3 regions of the Staphylococcus sp. FW104-15G4D genome follow, and region 3 is predicted to be linked to each of the others. Evidence: riboswitches for the same ligand, from Rfam matches in the RefSeq annotation. Region 3 holds a riboswitch; each other region holds the start of a gene.
The links. Region 3 has a riboswitch for S-adenosylmethionine ahead of AC3WQX_RS07070 (Na+/H+ antiporter NhaC family protein). Riboswitches for the same ligand answer to the same signal wherever they lie in the genome.
Positions count from the first base shown of each region.

Region 1: linked by a shared signal. The riboswitch ahead of AC3WQX_RS01490 (methionine ABC transporter ATP-binding protein) and the one ahead of AC3WQX_RS07070 (Na+/H+ antiporter NhaC family protein) in region 3 are both predicted to bind S-adenosylmethionine.
Region 2: linked by a shared signal. The riboswitch ahead of metK (methionine adenosyltransferase) and the one ahead of AC3WQX_RS07070 (Na+/H+ antiporter NhaC family protein) in region 3 are both predicted to bind S-adenosylmethionine.

Region 1 covers NZ_JBYTCH010000001.1:295,380-299,672, reverse strand. Annotated here, with positions in the region: gene AC3WQX_RS01500 (MetQ/NlpA family ABC transporter substrate-binding protein) at 1-671, opposite strand, end outside; gene AC3WQX_RS01495 (methionine ABC transporter permease) at 692-1,387, opposite strand; gene AC3WQX_RS01490 (methionine ABC transporter ATP-binding protein) at 1,380-2,405, opposite strand; SAM riboswitch class I at 2,495-2,597, opposite strand; gene AC3WQX_RS01485 (thioredoxin family protein) at 2,655-2,951, opposite strand; gene AC3WQX_RS01480 (toprim domain-containing protein) at 2,944-3,330, opposite strand; gene gcvH (glycine cleavage system protein GcvH) at 3,624-4,004, opposite strand; gene AC3WQX_RS01470 (arsenate reductase family protein) at 4,176-4,293, opposite strand, start outside.
Region 2 covers NZ_JBYTCH010000001.1:1,250,132-1,254,424, reverse strand. Annotated here, with positions in the region: gene pckA (phosphoenolpyruvate carboxykinase (ATP)) at 1-1,274, opposite strand, end outside; SAM riboswitch class I at 1,430-1,541, shown strand; gene metK (methionine adenosyltransferase) at 1,650-2,843, shown strand; gene AC3WQX_RS06010 (nuclease-related domain-containing protein) at 2,954-3,862, shown strand; gene AC3WQX_RS06005 (aldo/keto reductase) at 4,018-4,293, shown strand, end outside.
Region 3 covers NZ_JBYTCH010000002.1:127,626-131,918, reverse strand. Annotated here, with positions in the region: gene AC3WQX_RS07080 (SDR family oxidoreductase) at 1-493, shown strand, start outside; gene AC3WQX_RS07075 (hypothetical protein) at 683-1,273, shown strand; SAM riboswitch class I at 1,345-1,441, shown strand; gene AC3WQX_RS07070 (Na+/H+ antiporter NhaC family protein) at 1,637-2,938, shown strand; gene AC3WQX_RS07065 (SRPBCC family protein) at 3,066-3,578, shown strand; gene AC3WQX_RS07060 (MurR/RpiR family transcriptional regulator) at 3,641-4,293, opposite strand, start outside.

The DNA of each region.
Region 1 (4,293 bases), on a different contig from region 3:
TTATCTTTGGCTTTCTCTAAGGCAATTGAGTCTTTTTTAGGACTTAATTTTTGGTCAATTGCGTAGTTAGAATTGATGATGACTGCATCAGCTTTTTGATTTTGGTAAATTTTTGGTAAGTATTCGGCTGATTGTTTGTTATTAAATTTGATATCTTTTTTATTCTCTTCGATATCACTAAATTTAGCGTCTTCAATCTTAACGCCTTTTTTAAGTTTAATTAAGCCTTCATCCACAAAGAATTTTAAGAAACGTCCTTGTTCAGCAGGATTATTTGAAACGTAGACCGTTGCACCTTTAGGTAAATCTTTCAAACTTTTATATTTTTTAGAGTAAACTGCCATAGGTTCTAATTCTACATCTCCAGCAGATTCAATTTTGTATCCTTTTTCTTTACTTTCAGTTTTCAAGTATGGTGTATGTTGGAAGAAGTTTGCGTCGATTTCACCTTTATCTAATAATTTATTAGGTGTAGTGTAATCGTTAATTGTTTTAATCTTTAAGTCATAACCTTTTTTCTCAAGTAATGGTTTAGCTTTTTCTAAAATTTCAGCGTGAGGGGCTGGTGAAGCACCTACTGTGATTGTTTTCTCTTTGTCACCACCGCCACCACAAGCAGCTAAAGCAACTGTTAATGCCAAAACTAAAATAATACCTAAAATTTTTTTCATTGAACGTTTTCCCCTTTTCTTTAGCGTTTATCAATTTTATTTGTAAGCCAATCCCCAAGGAATTGAATTATAAATACAATAATTAAAATGAATACAGTAGAAACTAATATGACATCATTTTGATTCCTAGTAAATCCTGTTAAGTATGCTAAGTTACCTAAACCACCTGCCCCGATTACACCTGCTATGGCAGTTGAACCAACTAAAGCAATAGCGGTTACAGTAATACCTGAGACTAAAGCTGGCATCGCTTCAGGAAGTAGTACTTTGCGTACAACAGTCCATGTGTTAGCTCCCATTGACCAAGCCGCTTCAATTACACCTTTATCAATTTCTTTAAATGCAATTTCTACTAAACGAGCATAGAATGGAGCTGCACCAATTATAAGTGCAGGTAATGCTCCTGTCGGTCCACTAATAGTACCTAAGATGACACTCGTAAATGGTATGAGTAATAAAATTAAAATAATGAACGGAATGGCTCTAAATAAGTTCACTATAAATGAGACAATTGTATAGAAAATTCGAGCTGCTGGTGAATGACTCTTCGCAGATAGGAAAAGTAACACACCTAAAATCAAACCAAATATAAAGGCGAAAATAGTAGAAACAATTGTCATATACAGCGTTTCTAAAATAGCTTGCCATACATCTGGCCATTGAACATTAGGCATTGTAAACATTTCATGAAAAATTTCGCCATAAGACTTACCCATGTCTCAACACCTCCACATTCACATGTTGCTCATGAAGATCATTTTTAAAATGTTCAAAGCTATCATTATTAATGTGTGGAATATGAATCACTAAGAATCCTATAGAACCATTTCTAGTATTCTTGATGTCAGCTTCCAGAATATTAACGTCAATATTATGTGTTTTCGTGATATACGAAACAATAGGTTCAGTTGCATTATCACCAGTAAAGTTCAATCTCACTATGTAAGAATCACTCGCTAATGGTTCTAATTCATCTAAAGAATCTTCAAAATCATCATTTAAATCGTCTTTAACAAAGCGTTTTGTAACCGCGTGTTGAGGACTCTCAAACACTTCACTTACTTTACCTTGCTCTATTACTTTACCGCTTTCCATTACAGCAACTTCATCACATATACGTCTAATTACGTGCATTTCATGAGTAATTAAAACGATAGTAAGATTTTGCTGTTCTCTTACTTTAAGTAATAGGTCCAAAATTTCGTCAGTTGTTTGAGGGTCTAAAGCACTTGTAGCTTCATCACAAAGTAAAACATCAGGATCATTTGCTAATGCTCTAGCAATACCTACTCTTTGTTTTTGTCCCCCAGATAACTCTGATGGATAAGCACTTTCTCGTCCTTTCAAACCTACCAATTCTACTAATTCGAGTGCTTTTTGCTTCGCTTTACCACTTGGGACTCCTGCGATTTCAAGTGGAAATGTGATATTTTTTAAAACGGTTCTTGACCATAATAAGTTGAAATGTTGGAAAATCATACTTACTTTTTGTCGTTTTTTTCGTAGCTCTGATTTAGATAATTTACTAATATTGTCCCCGTCAATTATTACATCTCCTGAAGTTGGAGATTCCAAGTTGTTGAACATTCTAATTAGTGTACTTTTACCAGCACCAGAGAAACCAATAACGCCAAAAATTGAGCCTGATTCAATATTTAAATCAACGTGATCAACTGCAAGAACATCTTTGTTCTTAGTATGATATCGTTTAACTATTTGATTTAACTCAATCACGTTAATAGCCTCCTTAAATTGCATATATAAATTAAAAAATGCTTTCTCAACTTATAGAGAGTTGAGAAAGCATTCTAAAAATCTTCTTTCTCTCATCTTCTAAAGTTGAACTTTATGTGAATTGGCACCATTTCTATATCAGACGGTTGCCGGGCTTCATAGGGCACATCCCTCCACCTCTCTCGATAAGAGTTGTCGCATCATTTAATTTGTATTAATCCTACCATCGTACTAGAGTTTCGTCAATAATTATTTTAAATTTTCTAACAAATAAGGAACTGATTGAAATGCATAGATTCTATTTTCTTCTTTGTCCTTATTCATTACCAATAGAACAGGAACTGACATTATTTCTTTTTCTTTACTAAAATCCGGATGAAAATTTAAATCTACCTTCTTAATAGGCAGCTGTAATATATCATTAGCAATATCTAACATTCTTTCTGAGACTTTACATGTCCCACACATAGGTGTATATCCAAAAATAAGATGTTTATCTTCATTATAGTTTTCTGTTATATCTTCGAGATCGATTGTACTACTCATTAACTAAAACTAACCTTTCAGTGTTTAAATTAGGCATTAGATTCTTCTCTTTTCGCACTGCGAATCCGTATCTATTTAAAACATTAGCTAAATAGTTTTTAGGACATTTAGCTACTTCACAATATGTTTTATCAACATATATATGTTCACTTTCGCTTAAATATCGCTTAAACCATTTTCTAATTTTTTCTCCTTCATCATCAGAATCTGCAAGAACATAAACTTGTTTGCCATAAAGTGATTCTATCATATCATCGATTTTATCTATACTCATGGTCCCATGGGTACAAATAATACTTACTGGTTCTGCAATAACTTGTTGCACTCGTTTCTTATCCGACTTACCTTCAACAATGATAACTTTATTCACAATAGTCATGTCAATCCACCTTCTAAGAGTCGATAGTTAACTGTCACTTACATCATTCACAGAATCCTCAAAAACTAAACATTTTTAGAAACACTTAGCATTTTTAATGCTTAGTGTTTCTTATGCATGAGCTTTAGCTCAGGCGTTCCTTTTCTTCACTTATCACTTTAGTGGTTAGTGTTTCTTATGCATGAGCGTCAGTTCAGACGTTCCTCTTTTCCACTTAGCATTTTTAATGCTAAGTGTTTCTAAGGTAATCTAAAAAAACTCCTTGATTATATTAATCGAGGAGTTTAAACATACTATTCACCAATCATCTCAGAATATTGCTCTGCTGATAATAATTGATCTAATTGACTTTGATCACTAATCTCTACTTTTACCATCCATGCTTTTTCATATGGTGATTCGTTAACAAATTCAGGACTATCTTCTAATTCGTCGTTAACTTCGACGATTTTACCTGAGATAGGCGCATATAATTCTGATACAGTTTTAACTGATTCAACACTACCAAAAGTATCGCCTTCATTTAAATCTTCATCTGTTTCAGGTAATTCAACAAATACGATATCACCTAATTCATTTTGAGCATATTCTGTGATACCAATAGTAGCTACATTATCTTCTACTTTAACCCATTCATGTTCTTTAGAATATTTAAATTCGCTCGGTACTGCCACGAGAATCCCCTCCTAATTATTAATTACATTTTAATGATGCCACACTGATATTGTTCAATCAACTAATATCTAAAAGATTTAATATGATAAAATTCGTGTTTATTTATGTAAAATATCATATTCGCATCATTTCAGTTTTTAATGTTCACTTTTAAAATAAATATTTAAATACTATAACCAAGTATCTTTATACTGATCTTCTTTAAATCCTAAAGTGATTTTTTCTCCAGAGATAGCTAATGGACGTTTTACCAACATTCCATCAGATGCTAATAAATCTAATTTTTCA
Region 2 (4,293 bases), on a different contig from region 3:
AAATAAACGTCAACATCATGTTTATCGATTAATTCACCTAATAAATCAGCGTAAACAGTTGGATTTAATGGTAAGAATGGTGCTCCAAAACATGTTGAGAACGATGGTTCAGGCTCAGTTACTCCACGTTCTGTACCGGCTAACTTAGAAGTGAATCCACTTAAGAAATGATACATTGCTTGATCTTTGGTTAGTTTGGAAATAGGAGGGATCACACCAAAGGCATCAGCAGTTAAGAAAATAATTGTATTAGGATGAGCTGCTTTTGAAGGCAACACGATATTATCAATATGTTCGATAGGGTAAGCAGCACGAGTGTTTTCAGTGAATTTATTGTCATCGAAGTCTACTGTACCATCCTCTTTTACGACTGTGTTCTCTAGTATAGTGCCGTATTTAATTGCATCATAAATTTGAGGTTCTTTTTCTTTAGAGAGGTTGATTGCTTTGGCATAGCATCCACCTTCAATGTTAAATACACCATTTTTGTTCCAGCCATGTTCATCATCCCCAATAAGTTTTCGTTCTGGATCAGCTGAAAGGGTTGTTTTACCAGTGCCTGATAGTCCAAAGAATAAAGCGACATCACCTTTTTCACCTACATTAGCTGAACAATGCATGCTCATGATATCTTGCATTGGTAAAAGATAATTCATTACTGAGAAAATACCTTTTTTCATTTCTCCAGCATATTCAGTGCCACCAATTAAAATGACTTTGTGCTTGAAAGAAATGATGACAAATGTTTCTGATTTAGTGCCATCTACTTCTGGATCAGCTTTAAAGTGAGGTGCTGATACAATTGTGAAATTAGGTTTGATATTTTTAGCTTCATCTTTAGATTCTGGACGAATAAACATATTGTGCGCGAATAAATTATGCCAAGCCAATTCATTAATCACAGTTAATTTTAAACGTGAATCTTTGTCGCTTCCTGCATAACCATTAAATACGTATAATTCATCTTTTTTACCTAAATAATCTAGAACTTTATTATAAAGTTTTAAAAAAGTTTCCTCATCAATAGGTTGGTTAATGTCTCCCCAATCGACATTATCTCTATAAGAAGGTTCAGTTACGATAAATTTATCTTTAGGTGAGCGCCCCGTATATTTCCCAGTACTTGCATTCACTGCACCTAATTCAGTTAATTTCCCTTCATTATTATCTAAAATTTTATTGTATAGCTGAGTTGTTGAGAGTTGAAATTGTGTTGATGGTTTCTCTAGTAAATTTTTTATTTTTATTGTTTCTGTGTATGTGTCTACTGACATACTCAATCCCTCCAAAGCAATAGTAGTTATGTAAGCCTTTACATTTAAATAGTATAACACATTAATTTTATTAATCCACCGTTAACATAAGCATTTAACGAAAATCATAAATTGACATTGAACCTTGAATTCGGTACTATTATTCTTAACGGATTCTCTTATCCTGAGTGGTGGAGGGACATGGACCCAATGAAACCCAGCAACCTCTTTTATGATAAAGAAAGGTGCCAAACCGTTTGCAGACATATATCGTCTGAACGATAAGAGCGAATGGACGTTTAAGGGCCTTCTCTCTATCTTGATAGTGATGAAGGCTCTTTTATTTAGCTCTCAAATAAAAGAGAATTTTCGTAATTTATATTAAAGGAGCAAAACATGACTTATAATAAACGATTATTTACTTCAGAATCAGTAACTGAAGGTCATCCCGATAAAATTGCAGATCAGGTATCTGATGCAATTCTAGACGAAATTTTAAAAGACGACCCAAATGCGCGTGTCGCATGTGAGACAACAGTAACGACTGGTATGGCGCTTATTTCTGGTGAAATTTCAACATCAACGTATGTTGATATACCTAAAGTAGTGCGTGAGACAATTAAAAATATTGGTTATACAAGAGCGAAATATGGTTATGATTTCCAAACTATGGCAGTTTTAACCGCTATTGATGAACAATCTCCAGACATCGCACAAGGTGTTGATAAAGCGCTAGAATACCGTAATGAAATTTCAGAAGAAGAAATAGAAGCGACTGGTGCAGGAGATCAAGGGTTAATGTTTGGGTATGCCACTAATGAAACAGATACGTATATGCCATTACCAATTTTCTTATCACATCAACTTGCTAAACGTTTATCTGATGTGCGTAAAGATGAAATTTTAGATTATTTACGTCCTGATGGAAAAGTACAAGTAACAGTTGAATATGATGAGAACGATCAACCTAAACGTATAGATACAATTGTTGTATCTACTCAACATGCTGAAGATGTTGAATTGGAACAAATTGAAGCAGATATTAAAAAACATGTCATTTACCCTACAGTATCAGATGATTTATTAGATGCTGATACTAAATTCTTTATTAACCCTACAGGTCGTTTTGTTATCGGAGGACCACAAGGGGATGCAGGATTAACTGGGCGTAAAATCATTGTTGATACTTACGGCGGTTATGCACGTCATGGTGGCGGTTGCTTCAGTGGTAAAGACCCAACTAAAGTTGATCGCTCAGCTGCTTATGCTGCACGTTATGTTGCTAAAAATATAGTAGCCGCGGAGTTAGCTGATCAATGTGAAGTGCAATTAGCCTATGCCATTGGTGTGGCTGAGCCAGTATCTATTTCAATTGATACTTTTGGTACTGGTAAAGTTTCAGAAGCTAAACTAGTTGAAGCGGTTAGAAATAATTTTGACTTAAGACCAGCTGGAATCATTAAAATGTTAGATTTAAAACATCCTATTTACAAACAAACTGCTGCATACGGTCATTTTGGCCGTACTGATGTTTTACTTCCTTGGGAAAAATTAGACAAAGTTAATTTACTTAAAGATGCGGTCGAATGATAACCATAGCTTTCAAAATTAAGAGAAATAAATATTAATTAAATGTCGAAAAATTGATTTTTTTCTATTATAATGAGAGTTATTGAAATGGTTAAAGGAGCGTTGTTGTGATGAGTTTATCTTCACCGATAGTTATAGGCTTAATCGTTGCAATTATTGTGGCAATTCTTTTCTTTATTCTCTTTTTAGTAGCGAATCACAGTAAAAAGAAAATTAAAAACCAAACAGAAGCCCAATATAAAGAAAAAGAGCAACATATGAAAGAATCTCATGAAGAAGCCTTAGAAAAAGAAAGAGTTGAAAATAAAAAGGCTGTCACAAAACAAAAAGAAGATTTTGATGCGACAGTAAGCAGTAAAGATAGAGAAATTGATGCATTAAAACTATTTTCTAAAAATCATAGTGAATATGTAACAGATATGAGATTGATTGGTATTCGTGAACGTCTTGTTAATGAGAAGAGAATTCGTCCTGAAGATATGCACATTATGGCAAATATCTTCCTACCAAGTAATGAATTTAATAATATCGAACGCATCAGTCATCTTGTTTTAACTAGAACTGGTTTATATATCATTGATTCTCAACTTTTAAAAGGTCATGTGTATAATGGTATTAGTGGTGCTCAGTTCAAAGAGTTACCAACAATGTCTCAAGTATTCCAAACACTTGATTTAGATGAATCTACACCTCAAACATTAGTATTAGATCAAAATGAAGATCAACAATCTTTATCATTTGTTAATTATTCTGAGAAGATTAAACATATTCAAAATCTTGCAGGTGATTTACAAAGTGAATTAAACACTAAATATACACCAACTTCAATTTTGTATTTTAATCCTAAAAATGATGGAGATGTTACAATTTCTAATTATAATCAGGCTTCTAATGTTAAGGTTCTAGTTGGGCCTGAACAACTCGATGAATTCTTTAATAAATTTGTATTCCATGGACGTATTCAATATAACGTGGACGAGTTACAAACTATTATGGATAAAATAGAGTCTTTTAATTAATTAATACAAACGTAAGAAAATGATTTTCTTACGTTTGTATTTTTTTATTTGAACAGGGTATAGAAATCTGAAGAGAGAAAATCATATTAATATTTTTACAGTTAGATTGAATCGTAATATGATAGACACTAAAGCATAGATGAGGAGTGAATATGATGGAAACAGTTCAATTTTATAATGGTAGAGAGATGCCTAAAGTAGGTTTGGGGACATATAGAGTTGAGAATAGTGATCAATGTAAAGATGCTGTTAAACATGCTATTGAAAATGGTTATAGAAGTATAGATACAGCCAAAATATATGGTAATGAAGAAATGGTTGGTCAAGGGATAAAAGAAGGACTAGCTTCTACAGGTTTACAACGTGACGATTTATTTATAACTTCTAAATTATGGTTAGAAGATTATGGTCGTAATAATGTTGCACAAGCT
Region 3 (4,293 bases):
TGTAACGTTAGTTGCCGGCCACCAACAATATCATGATGATATTCACGGATTTAATACTGAAGCTTTCGCAGAGACGTTTGAAACGAATGTATATCCAGTATTCTGGACAGTTCAAAAAGCGTTAGAATATTTAAAACCTGGCTCATCAATTACGACGACGTCTTCCGTTCAAGGATATAATCCGAGTCCAATTTTACATGATTACGCAGCTTCTAAAGCAGCAATTATTTCATTAACGAAAAGTTTCTCTGAAGAACTTGGTGCGAAAGGTATTCGAGTGAATTGTGTTGCTCCTGGGCCATTCTGGTCACCGCTTCAAATTACTGGAGGTCAACCTCAAAGTGCAATTCCTACATTTGGACAACAAACGCCACTGGGTCGTGCCGGTCAACCAGTTGAATTATCAGGTACTTACGTTTTACTTGCTTCAGAAGATTCAAGTTATACTACTGGCCAAGTCTTTGGTGTAACAGGTGGTACGCAAATCGACTAACAATTGATTTACTTTTAATATGTAAATTATATATTGATTATTTTAAGGTGATGGGGACTCGACTGAGTTCCCATTTTTTAGTGTGAGAGTAGAAAGTTTTCACCATATTAAATGGTGATTTGATAATAGTTGAAGCTTTCATGTAAGATGTATGTGATTGGTGAAATATAGAATAAAGGTGATTATAAAATGAAGAATTTTTTAATCAGATGGTTACCTAATATCTTAATTGCTTTAGCTTTACCGTCACTAATATTGTGCCATCATAATCTAATAGTAATATTAGCTATAGCTGTGATTATTTGTACATATATTTCTGCAGTTAATGTTTATTTAGTTAACGAGAATGTAAAAAAAGGTATAACTTGGTTTAATCCTGTGATTGATTATATTTTAGCAATTGTTTCTGCACTTGCTTATTTTGGAATGTTCAGTTGGGTTATTACACAACCTTTTTCAAATGTTACGATGCTACTAATCATTATTTGTTCTGGAAGTATTGCTTACGTCCTTGAAGTGAAGCTTAAAATTAGTGAAGCAAAAAATGGTAAATTTCTTCATGGCGACGAAATGAGTGAATATAAAATTGTATCGGTTAGAACTGAAAAAATTTTCAAAAGGGTATCTTTATGTTCAACAATTATAAGCATTTTACTCATATTTATAAGTCTTTATTTGAAATGGTGGATTGTTTTTGGTGTAGCTATTGTGTTATTGATTATTGTTGCTTTAGCAATCACGATTTATGAGAAATTTTTCACTACACAGATTGAAGAATAATTTTAAAATACAATAAACTTTATGTATTGACGTGTCTATAATTATCTTGTAACGTTAGACACAATTCGAATAACTTATCGAGAGAAGTGGAGGGACTGGCCCTAGGAAGCTTCGGCAACATTTTATCATGTGCCAATTCCAGTAACCGCTAAGGTTAGAAGATAAGCTGAAATGCTATGCCAACAGAGTATAAATGGTGAAATAACATATCTTTTAATCACTTGTTGGTATGAGTTGACTCTATTGATACACACTTGGGTTAGTTTTCAAATAAAGTCACTTACCGGAGCGGAATGAAGAAATGATTCATTGAGAATGAAATTTCTGTTTCGCTCCTATTTTTATGGAAAGTAGGTCAAATTTATGGAGAAAGTAAAGAAAGGTAACGCGTGGGCCCTGCTCCCATTACTCCTATTTGTATTACTCTTTTTAGGTGTAGGAATTATTTCAGGAGATTTTACAACTATGCCTTTAAATGTTGCAATTACAATAACAGTAATCGTTGCCTTACTTATGAATAGAAAAGAATCTTTTGCCAAGAAGGTAGAAGTATTTACTAAAGGTGCTGGACATTCGAACATTATCTTGATGATGTTAATTTTTATCTTGGCAGGTGCGTTTTCAACTACTGCTGAAAAAATGGGTGGTGTTACATCTACTGTTAATTTAGGTTTATCATTGATTCCTCAAAATTTAATCATTGTAGGCCTATTTGTTATTTGTATGTTCGTGTCTATTTCGATGGGGACATCAGTTGGGACTGTTGCAGCGATAGCCCCAGTAGGATTTGGATTCGCACAAGCAACACATGTGCCCGCAGCTTTAGCTATGGCTACGGTAGTCGGTGGTGCAATGTTTGGTGATAATCTGTCAATGATTTCGGACACTACCATTGCTGCAGTAAGAACTCAAAAGACTAAGATGAATGACAAGTTTAGAGTTAATTTTAAAATCGTTTTACCAGGTGCTATTTTAACGATTATAATTTTATTTTTCTTAACGAATGGTATTTCAATCGATCATGCCAAAAGTTATGATTATAACTTAATTAAAGTTATTCCATATTTATTAGTACTGATACTCGCACTTGTAGGTGTAAACGTCATCATTGTACTCATTGGTGGTACAGCCTTAGCAGGTTTAATAGGATTAATTGATGGTTCCTTTGGTTGGAAAGGACTTCTCAGTGCCGTATCTAAAGGTATAATTGGAATGGAAGATATTGCAATGATAGCATTACTGATTGGTGGCCTTGTAGGTATCATTCAACATAATGGTGGCATAGATTGGTTACTACAGTTTGTACGTGCTAGAGTTAAATCTAAACGTGGTGCAGAATTAGGTATTGCCAGTTTAGTAAGTGCCGCGGATATATCTACTGCTAATAATACAATTTCTATTATTATGGCAGGACCTTTAGCCAAGAATATTGCTGATGAGTATGATGTCGATCCGCGCAAGTCAGCTAGTATATTAGATATATTCGGAGGATGTTTCCAAGGGTTACTCCCATATAGTCCTCAAGTTATTTCAGCAGCTGGTGTTGCTGGTATTTCTCCATTCTTACTTGTTCCTTATAGTATCTATCCAATTTTATTAGGAATCTGTGGTTTAGTGGCTATTATTTTGAGAGTCCCTCGTTTAAAAGATAAACCTCAAAAATAAATATAAATTAAAAGGAAGCTACTCATTTAGATTTTAGCTTCCTTTTAACTTTTTCAGAGCTTTCAGAGTTTGTGACATAGCTTAAATACGTTAAAATAGAAATAAGAGTGAAAGTAGGTGAAAGAGAGTGGCAAAATATAATGTAGAGAATGAACACGTAGAAATCGACATCGAACGTTTACTAAAATTTACTCCAGAAGTTGTTTATGAAGCATGGACAAAAGTGGAGATTCTTAAACAATGGTTCATGACAACACCACGTACAAATAAGACTTTTGAAGCGGATGTCCAAGAAGGCGGTACATATCGTATAGTAGATAGTAGAAATGGGAAGCAAAATGTTATCGAAGGTAAATACGAAGAGCTTGTAATGGATGAATACATTAAAATGACAATAGGTATGCCTGGTTTAAGCGCCGAAGAGGATGTCATAGAAGTAGAATTCTTTGAACGTGAAAATGGTGGTACTCAAATGTTGTTTTACTACCGCTCATTAGTTGAAAAGGAAAGACGTTTAACTGCGTTGGAGTACAAACAGAAGAAGAAAGAATATCATGATTCAACTGCGCATGGTTTTGAATTAATGATTGATCAAATGCAACATATATTAGAAGAACTAGAAGAACAACAGCATAATTAAAAACAATCGCAAGCATTAAATGAGTAGCCCCTAGGTGTTACAAATAATGCTTGCGATTTTATTTATAATAATTCATTTTTTTCTTTACGTTCATTATATTTTCTTAAAAGTGTTTCAAAAAAGATATGGTAACTAATAAAGCTTGAATAATCGGTACCGTCATTTAAATAAAATGTATTACTTGAAACATATATATTATAGTTTGCTTGTTGAGCGAGTGAGTTATCTTTCATCGTTGTTACTGAGATAAAATATTTCTGTCTTAATTGAAGAAGCTGTGTAACTTCGGTCAATTGATATGTCTCGCCAGATAATGAAATAATAAAGAATAAATCCTCTGGAACAGTTTTATTTAACACCATTTTTAATTCATGAACATCATGTAGGATTATAATGTTTTTATGCATTGTAAGTAAAATACGTTGTGCTTCTTCAGCCACATTCATTTGAGCGCGTCCTGTTCCGTAAAGATAAATCGTAGTGGCTTCATGCATTTTATTCGTTAATAATTGATAATCAATGCGATCTAAATAACTAAAGGTATTTGCTATTTCTTGTTTAAATTGTTCCATTGAATCAGAAGGAAGCTGATTCTTTTTTTCATTTTCAAATTTCAAAAATGATTTAAAATCACTGTAGCCATCAAATCCTAGTTTACGTGTAAAACGGTGGATAGTGGCATTTGATGCATGCGTATGTACAGCTAAATCTTGAA